DNA from 2 places in the Dysosmobacter sp. genome. Region 2 is predicted to be linked to the other one. Evidence: predicted binding sites of a transcription regulator. Region 2 holds the regulator's gene; the other holds the start of a gene.
What was found. Region 2 encodes HrcA, which represses chaperone genes, less so after heat shock. Its sites were predicted from a motif close to TGTTAGCACTCNNNNNNNNNGAGTGCTAACA; they were not measured.
Positions count from the first base shown of each region.

Region 1: ACT67G_RS08235 (co-chaperone GroES) is a predicted target of HrcA. The motif match lies at 4,790-4,820, and genes of this name have one in related genera.

Region 1 is NZ_DAWBAJ010000029.1:2,118-7,967, reverse strand. Features, by position in the region: gene ACT67G_RS08265 (oxidoreductase) at 1-339, shown strand, start outside; gene ACT67G_RS08260 (cupin domain-containing protein) at 405-776, opposite strand; gene ACT67G_RS08255 (SPFH domain-containing protein) at 901-1,878, opposite strand; gene ACT67G_RS08250 (NfeD family protein) at 1,922-2,341, opposite strand; gene ACT67G_RS08245 (THUMP domain-containing class I SAM-dependent RNA methyltransferase) at 2,536-3,645, shown strand; gene ACT67G_RS08240 (diacylglycerol/lipid kinase family protein) at 3,711-4,637, shown strand; gene ACT67G_RS08235 (co-chaperone GroES) at 4,866-5,150, shown strand; gene groL (chaperonin GroEL) at 5,348-5,850, shown strand, end outside.
Region 2 is NZ_DAWBAJ010000001.1:111,587-117,436, forward strand. Features, by position in the region: gene dnaJ (molecular chaperone DnaJ) at 1-42, opposite strand, end outside; gene dnaK (molecular chaperone DnaK) at 184-2,028, opposite strand; gene ACT67G_RS00625 (PspC domain-containing protein) at 2,071-2,253, opposite strand; gene ACT67G_RS00630 (nucleotide exchange factor GrpE) at 2,270-2,881, opposite strand; gene hrcA (heat-inducible transcriptional repressor HrcA) at 2,878-3,933, opposite strand; gene ACT67G_RS00640 (bifunctional folylpolyglutamate synthase/dihydrofolate synthase) at 4,147-5,418, opposite strand; gene ACT67G_RS00645 (folate family ECF transporter S component) at 5,433-5,850, opposite strand, start outside.

The sequences.
Region 1 (5,850 bases), on a different contig from region 2:
ATGAACCCCACCGTGGGCCAGGGCATCTACAATGTGGTCTTCAACGACATTTACAGCCGCATCCAGCCCCATGATCCAACCGTCCTCACCAGCCACAAGCTCACCGCCGTCACCGACAGCGGCGTCACGGTGGAGGATCTTACTACCGGGGAATCCAAAGCTGTAGCCGCGGACACGGTGGTACTGGCTCTGGGCACCCACAACCAGGAGGCCCTGGCGGAGCAGTTTGAGGCCGCCGGCCTTCCCACTTTCCTGGTGGGCAGCGCCGAGACCCCGGGCCGCATCGCCGGTGCCGTGCGCTCCGGCTTTGAAAAGGCCTGGGTATTCCAGGCGGAATAAATCCGTAAAAAAGAGACCGGACAGGAAACTGTCCGGTCTCTTTTTGTGTTTTCATCAAACAGACATCAGCACCCGTTGAGGGGGTTCACATCTCCCTCGGGAGGTACGATGCAAAGGCCCATCAGTTCTCCGTCGCCGGTGTTGCCGAAGTTGTGGCGCACGCCGCCGGGAATGTGGACCCAAGTGCCAAACTCCAGAGGCACCCGCTCTTTGTCAATGAGGAAGTAGCCCTCCCCCTTGATGCACATGAACCAGTGGCACCAGGGATGGGAGTGGATGCTGCTCTCGGCTCCAGGCTCCAGGGTGAACAGGCGCATGACGTAATCGTCCCAAAAGCGTCCATCGGGTCCGAATACGATCTTCTTGGTGGAGTTTTCAATAAAATGGCCGCCGGTGACCACAGGCAGGTCCCGGATATTGCCGGAATACTGGCTCATGCGCAGCTCCCCTTTCCCATTGAAATGATGGTTCCAGTATAGGCCTCTCCGTCCCAAAAATCAAGGGGGTGGAAAAAGCCGGGACCGTCCTGAGAGGACGGTCCCGGCTGTATGTTTCTTCCAATCAGGGCTTTCCTGCGGGAGGCTGAGGTGCCGCGGGATCCGGGGTGTCGAACACCGCCTTGGCCCCCGCCGCCAAACCCGCCAGGCCCTGGAGCTCGGAGGGAATGATGATCTTGGTGGCCTTGCCGTCCGCCACCTTGGCCATGGTCTCCAGCGCCTTGAGCTTGACCACCTGGTCGTTGGGAGCAGCCTCGTTGAGGAGCTTCAGAGAGTCCGCCATGGCCTGCTGCACCTGCATGATGGCCTGGGCCTCGGCCTCGGCAGCCATGATGCGGGCTTCCTTTTCGCCCTGGGCCTTCAGAATGGCAGCCTGCTTGGCGGCGTCCGCCTTCAAGATGGCGGACTGCTTCTCGCCTTCTGCCACCAGAATCTGGGACTGCTTCTGGCCTTCCGCCTGGAGGATGGACTCCCGGCGCTCCCGCTCCGCCTTCATCTGCTTTTCCATGGCATTCTGGATCTCCTTGGGCGGGATGATGTTCTTGAGCTCCACCCGGTTGACCTTGATGCCCCAGGGATCCGTGGCCTCGTCCAGGATGGAGCGCATCCGGGAGTTGATGGTATCACGGCTGGTGAGGGACTGGTCCAGCTCCATGTCGCCGATGATATTGCGCAGCGTAGTGGCCGTCAGGTTCTCGATGGCGTTCATGGGATGCTCCACGCCGTAGGTGTAGAGCTTGGGATCCGTAATCTGGAAATAGATGACGGTGTCGATCTGCATAGTGACATTATCCTTGGTGATGACGGGCTGGGGCGCGAAATCCGCCACCTGCTCCTTGAGGCTCACCTTCTTGGCCACCCGCTCGATAAAGGGCACCTTCAGGTGCAGTCCCACGTTCCACACTGCCCGGAAGGCTCCCAGGCGTTCCACCACGTAGGCCTTGGACTGCTGGACGATGACGATGTTGCTGATGATCACCAGCAGCACCAGAATCACCAGAATAATGGCTACAATCGTCCCGATACTCGGAATACTCGGCATGTGCACTCTTCCCTTCTTTTTTCTTAATTTTTCCTCTTATGTATCACTTCTCCACCAGGAGTTTCACACCTTCCATACCGGCAATGCGCACCTGCTCTCCCACAGGGATCACCTCGCCGTCGGTGCTGCGGGCCGTCCAGGTCTTGCCGTCCACATACACCGCGCCGGTGGAATCGTCATTGTCAATGACCTCCGTCACCTTGGCGGTGCGGCCCAGCACCCGGTCGGCATTGGTGTGCACCACCCCTTTTTGGGTGAGTTTTCGAACCAGGGGACGGGTCAGCACCAGCGCCGCGGCGGAAACCACCACAAACGCCACCAGCTGCACCCCGGTGCCGGCTCCCAACAGCGTGACCGCCAGTGCCGCTGCGGCACCCGCCACAAACCAGATAGACACCAGTCCGGCGGTCAAGGCCTCCACCACGCCGAAGAGCACAATGGCCCCCAGCCAGATCCATACCATCAACACGCTTGTTTCCTCCTTTCCCACTCCGGAAAATCCGCATGCGCGTTTTGTTGGTTGTAGTGTATCACAGGGCGCGGGGAAATACCATATCATTTCGGTAACAATTCCACCGCACCGCTGCCATTTGTTGCACAATGGCCCATTTGCTGGTATACTGAGGTCAAATCTTACCTTACAAAGGAGACATATCCATGATCCTGACGGTTCCCTGCCTCTTCGGGCTGGAATCCCTGGTGGCGGACGAGATGCGCCGCCTGTCCCTTCGGGACGTCCGGGCGGAAAACGGCCGGGTCCACTGCACCGGCACCCTGGCAGATATCGCCCGTCTGAATATCAACCTGCGCTGCGGCGCCCGGGTGCTGATGGAGCTGGGCTCCTTCCCCGCCCCGGACTTTGAGGCCCTGTTTCAGGGGGTGGCGGCCCTGCCCTGGGAGGACTACATTCCCCGGGACGGTGAATTCCCGGTGAAGGGCTACTCCCTGAACTCCACGCTCCACTCTGTTCCGGCCTGCCAGGCCATTGTGAAAAAGGCCTCCGCCAAGCGGCTGGGGAATGCCTACGGCTGCGAGACCCTGCCGGAGACCGGCAGCCGCTACCAGATCCAGTTCTCCATCGTCAAGGACGTGGCCACTTTGTACCTGGACACCTCCGGCGAGGGGCTCTACAAGCGGGGCTACCGGGCCCAGAACATGGGTGCCCCCCTGCGGGAGACCCTGGCAGCCGCCCTGGTCACCCTCTCCCGCTACCGGGGAAAGGATCCCTTCTGCGACCCCTTCTGCGGCAGCGGCACCATCCCCATCGAGGCGGCCCTCATCGCCAAGAACCGGGCCCCGGGCCTGGACCGGAACTTCTCCGCCCAGAAGTGGAAGAACATGCCCTCCAGGCTGTGGATGGAGGCCGCCGACGAAGCCATGGACAAGGAATTCCACGGCACCTACGACATCTGGGGAGGCGACATCGACCCGGCGGCAGTGGAGCTGGCCCGGCACAACGCCTCCCTGGCAGGGGTGGAGGACTGCATCCGCTTCGAGGTGGCGGACGCAGGCGCTTTCCACCGGGAGAGCGAATACGGCCAGCTGGTGACCAACCCGCCCTACGGCGAGCGGCTGCTGGAGAAAAAGGAGGCCGAGGAGCTCTACCGGTCCTTTGGACGGGCGCTCCGGGATCTGCCCCCCAAGTGGCGGGTGGTGGTACTCAGCTCCCACACGGAGTTCGAGCGGTGCTTCGGCCGTCCTGCCGATAAAAAGCGCAAGCTCTACAACGGCATGCTCAAGTGCGACGCCTTTTTCTACGGAAAATGATTCCTCTGCGTATTTTGCGCCCCATGTTATACAAATAGAACTGATCAGAGGGGAGAGAACTCCCGATGAAGCACATATTCATCATCAACCCCAAGGCCGGGAAGCGGGATCAGACCACCCGCATCCTGGCCATGGCGGAGCGGCTGCGGCAAGCACACGGACTGGAGTGCTCCTGCATGCTGACAGACCGCCCCGGCGGTGCCACGGATATGGCCCGCCGTCTGGCGGAATCCGGAGAGGAAGTGCGCCTGTACGCCTGCGGCGGGGACGGCACGGTTTCAGAGGTCGCCAACGGCGCCGCGGGATTCCCCAATGCCGCCATGACCTGCATCCCCGCCGGAACCGGAAATGACTTTCTCAAAAACTTCGGCGCCGACGCGGAAAAATTTACCGACGCGGAAAACCTCTGGGACGGAGCGGTCTTTCCCCTGGATCTCATTGACTGCAATGGCCGCTATTGCCTCACCATCGCCTGCAACGGCATCGATGCCCGGATCGCCGAGAGCGTACACCAGTACACCAGCTCCCCCCTTCTCAGCGGCCGGGGCAGCTACCTGGTGTCCGTGGGGATCAACTTCCTCTTCCGCCCCATCGGCAGCCACTGGACTGTCCGTCTGGACGACGAGGTCCTGGAGGACAACTTTGCCCTGGTGTCTATGTGCAACGGGCGCTACTACGGCGGCGGCTCCACCCCGGTGCCCCAGGCCCGGATGAACGACGGCGTTCTCCACACGGTGTTGGTGAAAAACGTCCCGAAAACCGCTTTTGCCCGGCTCTTTCCCGCCTACTCCGCCGGACGCTGGCAGGATCTTCCGGAATCCCTGATCCGGGTCTCCGCCGCCCGGGAGGTGCGCATCCAGTCGGAAACGGACATCGTCACCTGCCTGGACGGCGAGTGCTTCCGCAGCCGGGACGTCCGCATGCGCCTGGCGGACAAGCGCCTCAACTTTTTCGGCCCCAAGGGCTGTGACCCCAACGCCACGGCCAAATGATCCAAGCCCTCCGCCGCCCTGCGGCCGGAGGGCTCTTTGCTTTCCGGAAAGCTTTGCCGCCGGTTCACCGTGCTTGAGGCGGAATTTGCAAATTCACAAATATTTCATAGATACCCCCTTTACAAATGGAAATCATTGCGCTAATATAACAGCGTTAGCACTCGAGAGAGTTGAGTGCTAACGCTGAAATTCGTTTAATTTTTTTATATCTATAAGGAGGAACCCATTATGAAACTCACTCCGCTTGCAGACCGTGTGATTTTGAAGATGGTGGAAACCGAGGAGACCACCAAGGGCGGCATCATCCTTACCGGCTCCGCCAAGGAAAAGCCCTCTGTGGCCGAAGTCATCTCCGTGGGCCCCGGCGGCAATGTGGACGGCAAGGACATCGTCATGACTGTCAAGCCCGGCGATAAGGTCATCACCAGCCAGTACGCCGGCACCAAGGTCTCCCTGGAAGACGTGGAGTATGTGGTCGTCCGTCAGAACGACATTCTGGCCATCGTGGAATAAAAAATCGAAGGGGAGCAGGCTCCTCCTCGACCTCTCCCACCACCAGTGACATCGGTCACTGGTGTACGCCGCCCCAGGCGGCTGAAGTCGGGGTATTTTCGCCACGTACACGCCGCGGCGAAAATGATTTCATTGCTTTTCCTTTTTGGGGAAAGCCAAAACGTGTAAATTCATCTTCTATTTGGAGGTAATGCATTATGTCTAAGCTCATTAAGCGCGGCGACGAGGCCCGTAAGGCCCTGGAAGCCGGCGTCAATTCTCTGGCCGATACCGTCAAGATCACCCTGGGCCCCAAGGGCCGCAACGTGGTTCTGGACAAGAAGTACGGCGCTCCCCTCATCACCAACGACGGCGTCACCATCGCCAAGGAGATTGAACTGGACGATCCCTTTGAGAACATGGGTGCTCAGCTGGTGAAGGAAGTTTCCACCAAGACCAACGACGTGGCCGGCGATGGCACCACCACCGCTACCCTGCTGGCTCAGGCCATGATCCACGAGGGCCTGAAGAACCTGGCTGCCGGTGCCAACCCCATTGTGGTGCGCAAGGGCATGGCCAAGGCTGTGGAGGCTGCTGTGGCTGAGGTCAAGAAGCAGGCCAAGACCGTGGACGGCTCCAAGGACATCGCCCGTGTCGGCGCGGTTTCCAGCGGCGACGAGGAGATCGGCAAGCTGATCGCCGATGCCATGGAGAAGGTCAG
Region 2 (5,850 bases):
GACGCCCAGCACCTCGTAATAATCACGTTTCTGTTCTGCCATAATGATCTCCTATCGCTTGGAAAATTGGAAATCCGGAACGAACAGCCCCAGAGGGGACTTTCCGTTCCCGGTTCCCAATTCCCCGTAAAACGCCCCCAATGGGGCGGGGCAAAGCGCCCCGTCCCATTGGATGCACACCATTTACTGCTTGTTCTTATCGTCGTCGTCGACCACTTTGTAGTCGGCGTCGTAGTACTGGCCCTGGGTGCCTGCGTCGGTGCCGCTCTGGCCGCCGGCCTGAGCGCCCTGGGGGTTGGCCTGCTGATAGAGCTTCTCGCTGACCGCGTAGAAGGCCTGGGTCAGCTCGTCGGTTGCGGCCTTGATGGCGGCGGTATCCTGGCCCTTCAGGGTCTCCTTGAGCTTGTCGATACCAGCCTGGACCTTGTTCTTGTCATCAGCGGGGATCTTGTCGCCCATCTCAGAGAGGGTCTTCTCGCTCTGGTAGACCATCTGGTCGGCCTGGTTGCGGACCTCCACCTCTTCCTTGAGCTTCTTGTCCTGGGCGGCATACTGCTCGGCTTCCTTCACGGCCTTCTCGATGTCCTCCTTGGACATGTTGGAGGAGGAGGTGATGGTGATGTGCTGCTCCTTGCCGGTGCCCAGATCCTTGGCGGAGACGTTGACGATGCCGTTGGCATCGATATCGAAGGTCACCTCGATCTGAGGCACACCGCGGCGGGCCGGGGCGATGCCGTCCAGATGGAAGCGGCCCAGAGACTTGTTGGCAGCGGCCATCTCACGCTCGCCCTGGAGGACGTTGACCTCCACGCTGGTCTGGTTATCTGCGGCGGTGGAGAAGATCTGGCTCTTCTTCACAGGGATGGTGGTGTTGCGGTCAATGAGCTTGGTGAACACACCGCCCATGGTCTCGATGCCCAGAGACAGCGGGGTGACGTCCAGCAGCAGCAATCCCTTGACGTCGCCGGTGAGGACGCCGGCCTGGAGGGCAGCGCCCATGGCCACGCACTCATCGGGGTTGATGCCCTTGAAGGGCTCGTTGCCGGTGAAGTTCTTCACAGCCTCCTGCACGGCGGGGATCCGGCTGGAGCCGCCCACCAGCAGCACCTTGCTGAGGTCGCTGGGCTGCAGGCCCGCGTCGGACATGGCCTGGCGCACGGGGCCCATGGTGGCATCCACCAGATGGGCGGTGAGCTCGTTGAACTTGGCCCGGGTGAGGGTCACGTCCAGGTGCTTGGGGCCGTTGGCGTCGGCGGTGATATAGGGCAGGTTGATGTTGGAGGTGGTGACGCCGGAGAGCTCGATCTTGGCCTTCTCGGCGGCCTCCTTCAGCCGCTGCATGGCCACCCGGTCGTTAGACAGGTCCACGCCGTCGGTGCGCTTGAACTCGCTCACCAGGTACTTCATGATGCACTCGTCGAAGTCGTCGCCGCCCAGGCGGTTGTTGCCGGCGGTGGCCAGAACCTCGATGACGCCGTCATCGATATCCAGGATGGAGACATCGAAGGTGCCGCCGCCCAGGTCGTAAACCATGATCTTCTGGGACTGCTCCTTATCCACGCCGTAGGCCAGGGCCGCGGCGGTGGGCTCGTTGATGATCCGCTTGACATCCAGGCCCGCGATCTTGCCGGCGTCCTTGGTGGCCTGGCGCTGGGAGTCGGTGAAGTAAGCGGGAACGGTGATGACGGCCTCGGAGACGGGGCTGCCCAGATAGGCCTCAGCGTCCGCCTTGAGCTTCTGCAGGATCATGGCGCTGATCTCCTGGGGGGTGTAGGACTTGCCGTCCACGGTGACCTTGTAGTCGGAGCCCATCTCACGCTTGATGGAAGAAATGGTGCGGTCGGGGTTGGTGATGGCCTGGCGCTTTGCCACCTGGCCCACCATACGCTCGCCGGTCTTGGAAAATGCCACCACAGACGGGGTGGTGCGGTTTCCCTCGGCGTTGGGGATGACGACGGCTTCGCCGCCCTCCATCACTGCCACGCAAGAGTTTGTAGTACCCAAATCGATGCCGATTACCTTAGACATAATGATTGCCTCCAAATTATCTGAATTTTTATTGTTTGCTAGTTAGTATTTTCTTGGCATAACCGTCATGGTGATCAAATAGGCCGGAAGTCCGATGCCCAGCAGGGTAAGTGCGATCCAGGCAGCCCGTATCCGCATGCGGTCCCAGCCAAAAAACGCTGCGATTCCGGCACAGACGCCGGCTATAACTCCATTTTGCGGATCACGGTACAGACTCTTTCCCATTTTTTCACCCTCCCCTTCAGTTTGCCACCTGGACGATGGCGTGGCGGATGACCTTGTCACCCAGCATGAACCCGGTCTGGAACACCTGGGCCACCACATTCTCCCCGAAGTCCTCGCTGTCCACATGCATGACGGCGTTGTGCTTCTCCGGATCAAACTGGGCGCCCAGCGCCTCAATCTCGGTGACGCCCTCCTTGGTCAGCAGATCCTTGAACTGCTGAAAGATCATCTCCAATCCCTTTCTGTGGGGGGCCTCCGGATCCTCCCCGGCGCAGGCGGCCACCGCCCGCTCCAGATTGTCGTACACCCCCAGGAACGCCTTGATGGTGTCGGCCTTGGCATCCTGGTACAGGTTGTCCTTTTCCTTGGCAGTGCGCTTGCGGTAGTTGTCATACTCCGCCGTCAGCCGGACGAACTGATCCTTCACGGACTCCAGCTGCTTGGCGGCCATCTCCGCCGCCTCCATCTGCTCACGGGTCAAGGTGTAGGTCTTTTCCTTTTTCTTCTTTCCCTTGCCGCCCTTCTCTTCCGGTTCCGGCTTCGCCTCTTCCTGGGCGGGCTGCTCCTGGGGAGCCTCCTGCTCCGGCTGCGCCTCCTCCGGTTCCGGGTGCTTGGTTTCCTCGCTCATTGCTCTTGTTCCTCCTTCGGGGGTAATTCCTGTTTTCCGAACAGCCGCGTCAGGCCCTCGGCAAAGCCGGTGAGCCGTGCGGCCACTGTGGCATAATCCATGCGGGTGGGGCCCACCACGCCGATGAGGCCCCGCATGTCGTCTCCGATATCATAGCTGGCCACCACTACGCTGGCATCCTTCAAAGCCTCGCTGACGTTCTCCGGCCCGATGAGGATCTTCATGGGCCCCTCGTCCGGCATGGGGAGGTTCTCCTTGCTGTCGGTGAGGAAGCTCATGAGCTCGTGGGCCTTGTCGGCGTCCCGAAATTCCGGCAGCTTCAAAAGCTCCTTGGCGCCGGAGGTGAACACCTCCCGCTGCCCGGCCTCCTCCAGCACATCACCGGCGTAGGCCACGGTCTGGCTCAGCAGCAAAAACAGCTGCGGCGTCACCTGGTCCGCCAGGGTCATGAGCCGTTGATTCATCTCATCTGTGGAGACGCCTGTAAAGTGGGTGTTCAGCAGGCTCACCAGATTGGGGATCTGCTCCGGATCCACCCGCAGCTGCAGCCGCAGCAGCTGGCTTTTTACCCGGTTATCCCCCATCATCATCACCACGATGCAGCTGCGCTCATCCACCGGCAGCAGATCAAAGCGCCGGGCCGTGATGGAGTGCTTTCCTGCGGCAGCCACATAGGCGGGATAATTGACAAAGGCGGATACCGCCCGCCCCGCCTGGGAGATCACCCGGTCCAGCTCCTCCATCTTCATATGGAGAGAGGGGTTGATCCGCTCCGTCACCGCGATGGAGAGCCGCTGGCGCTCCATCAGCTCGTTGACGTACAGCCGGTAGCCCTTGGGGGACGGAACCCGGCCCGCCGAAGTGTGGGGCTGTTCCAGATAACCAAGCTCCACCAGGTCGGAAAGCTCATTGCGGATGGTGGCAGAAGAAACGCTGCCGCCCATTTCCGCGGCAATGGCTTTGGAGCCTACCGGCTCGGCGGTGCGGATGTAATCCTCCACCACCACTTTCAGTATTTGCTTTTTCCGGTCGGTCAGATCCAAGAAAAGCACCTCTTCTGTGGGATTTCGCAGTTTTAGCACTCGCTATCCCTGAGTGCTAAAGTGAGTTTACCACCGGTGCAAACCATTGTCAATGGATGGATATAAACAATTTGTAAATAAAAAGCGGCAGTTTTTTGAACTTTGCCGGATAGGCTCCCTGTTGGGGTTTTGACCGTCTTTCAACGCAAAAAAGGGACCATCCCGAGGATGGTCCCTTTCCAATCAAAGCAGGTCTGCCGCCCGGCGGACTTTCCCCACCAGGTACAGCGAGCCCAGGGCGCACACTGCCCCGTCGGCTCCCGCCGCCTCGGCGGCCGCCTGAAGCCCCGCCGCCACACCGGCACAGGGCACTGCGGGGACACCGTACCGGTTCACCAGGGCCGCCAGCTCCTCCGCCGGCATGGCCCGGGGGCTCTCCGGCCGGACGGTGAACACCTGCCCGGCAATGGGGGCCAGCAGTTTCAGCATGTCTTCCACGTCCTTGTCCGCCATGACACCCATGAGGATGGTGAGCTTTTTCCCGGGGAACAGCGCCCGGAGGCTCTCCACCGTGGCGGCCATGCCGTGGGCATTGTGGGCCCCGTCCCGGAGGATCACCGGGCCCGCCCGGCGCACAACCTCCAGCCGTCCCGGCCAACAGACGGAAGCGAGGCTCTGCTCCAGGGCCCGGCGGGAGATCTCCCAGCCCCGTTTTTCCAGCACTTCTACCGTGGTGACGGCCACGGCGGCGTTTTTGGCCTGATAGAGCCCCACCAGAGGCACATGGAGGGCTCCATAAGGGGCAAACTCCAGATCTGTGCCGTCCAGGCCGGTGCCCACGACCCGCAAGCGGGAAAAATCAACTTCCGTCAGCTGCGCCCCCTGCTCCCGGCACCGCTCCCGAATGACGGCATCCGCCTCCGGGCAGCCGCCAAAGCTCACCACAGCCCCGCCGGGCTTAATGATCCCCGCCTTGGCTGCGGCGATATCCCCCAGGGTGGGGCCCAGGATAGCGGCGTGGTCCATGCCCATGGCGGTGATCACCGCCGCCTCCGGCACATCGATGACGTTGGAGGCGTCCAGGGCGCCTCCCAGGCCCACCTCCAGCACCACGATATCGCAGCGGCAGCGCCGGAAATACAGCATGGCCACCGCCGTGATGAGCTCAAATTCCGTGGGGTGGTCCTCCATGGCCTCCGCCGCAGGGCGGGCCAGCTCCGTCAGCTCCCCCAGGGTCTCCGGGGGGATCAGCTTTCCATCCACCTGGATGCGCTCCCGAAAGTCCTCCAGAAAGGGAGAGGTGCACAGGCCCACCCGGTACCCGGCGCACCGCAGGACGGAGGCCAGATACGCGCAGACGCTGCCCTTTCCGTTGGTACCCGCCACATGGACGAACTTCAGCTCCTTCTGGGGATCCCCCAGGGCGTGCAGCAGGGTACGGATACGCTCCAGCCCAGGGGCGTGGGCCTGCCACTGAAAGGTATCGATATAGGCAACGGCCTCCTGACCGGTCATGGGCCTCCCCCCTCTCACGCCCGGCGCACCGCCACCTGGCGGCGCAGCAGCTTCACCATGGGCATCGACACCATCGCTACCAGCACCGCGGTGATGACACCTACTGCCAGCCGCAGCGCCAGATTTCCCAGCACATAACCAGGGAAATAGTAGCCGTAGAGCACGCTGTCTGCCCACAATATCAGAGAATTGACCAAGGTGGTCACCAACGCGGCCCCCACGCCCACCGCATAGCACACTGCCGTCCGTTCCTCCAGACGCCGTCCGGTACGGGCCAGGCGGGATGCCGCCAAGCCGATGAGAAGGCCCCGCAGCACCGGCGGGATCACCCACAGCAGCGTGGTGGCGGTAAAGCCATAGGAGAGCAGCTGCTTGAGAAACTCTCCGATGGCGGCGGCAGCCACCGCCTCCACCGGGCCCGCCAGCATGGCC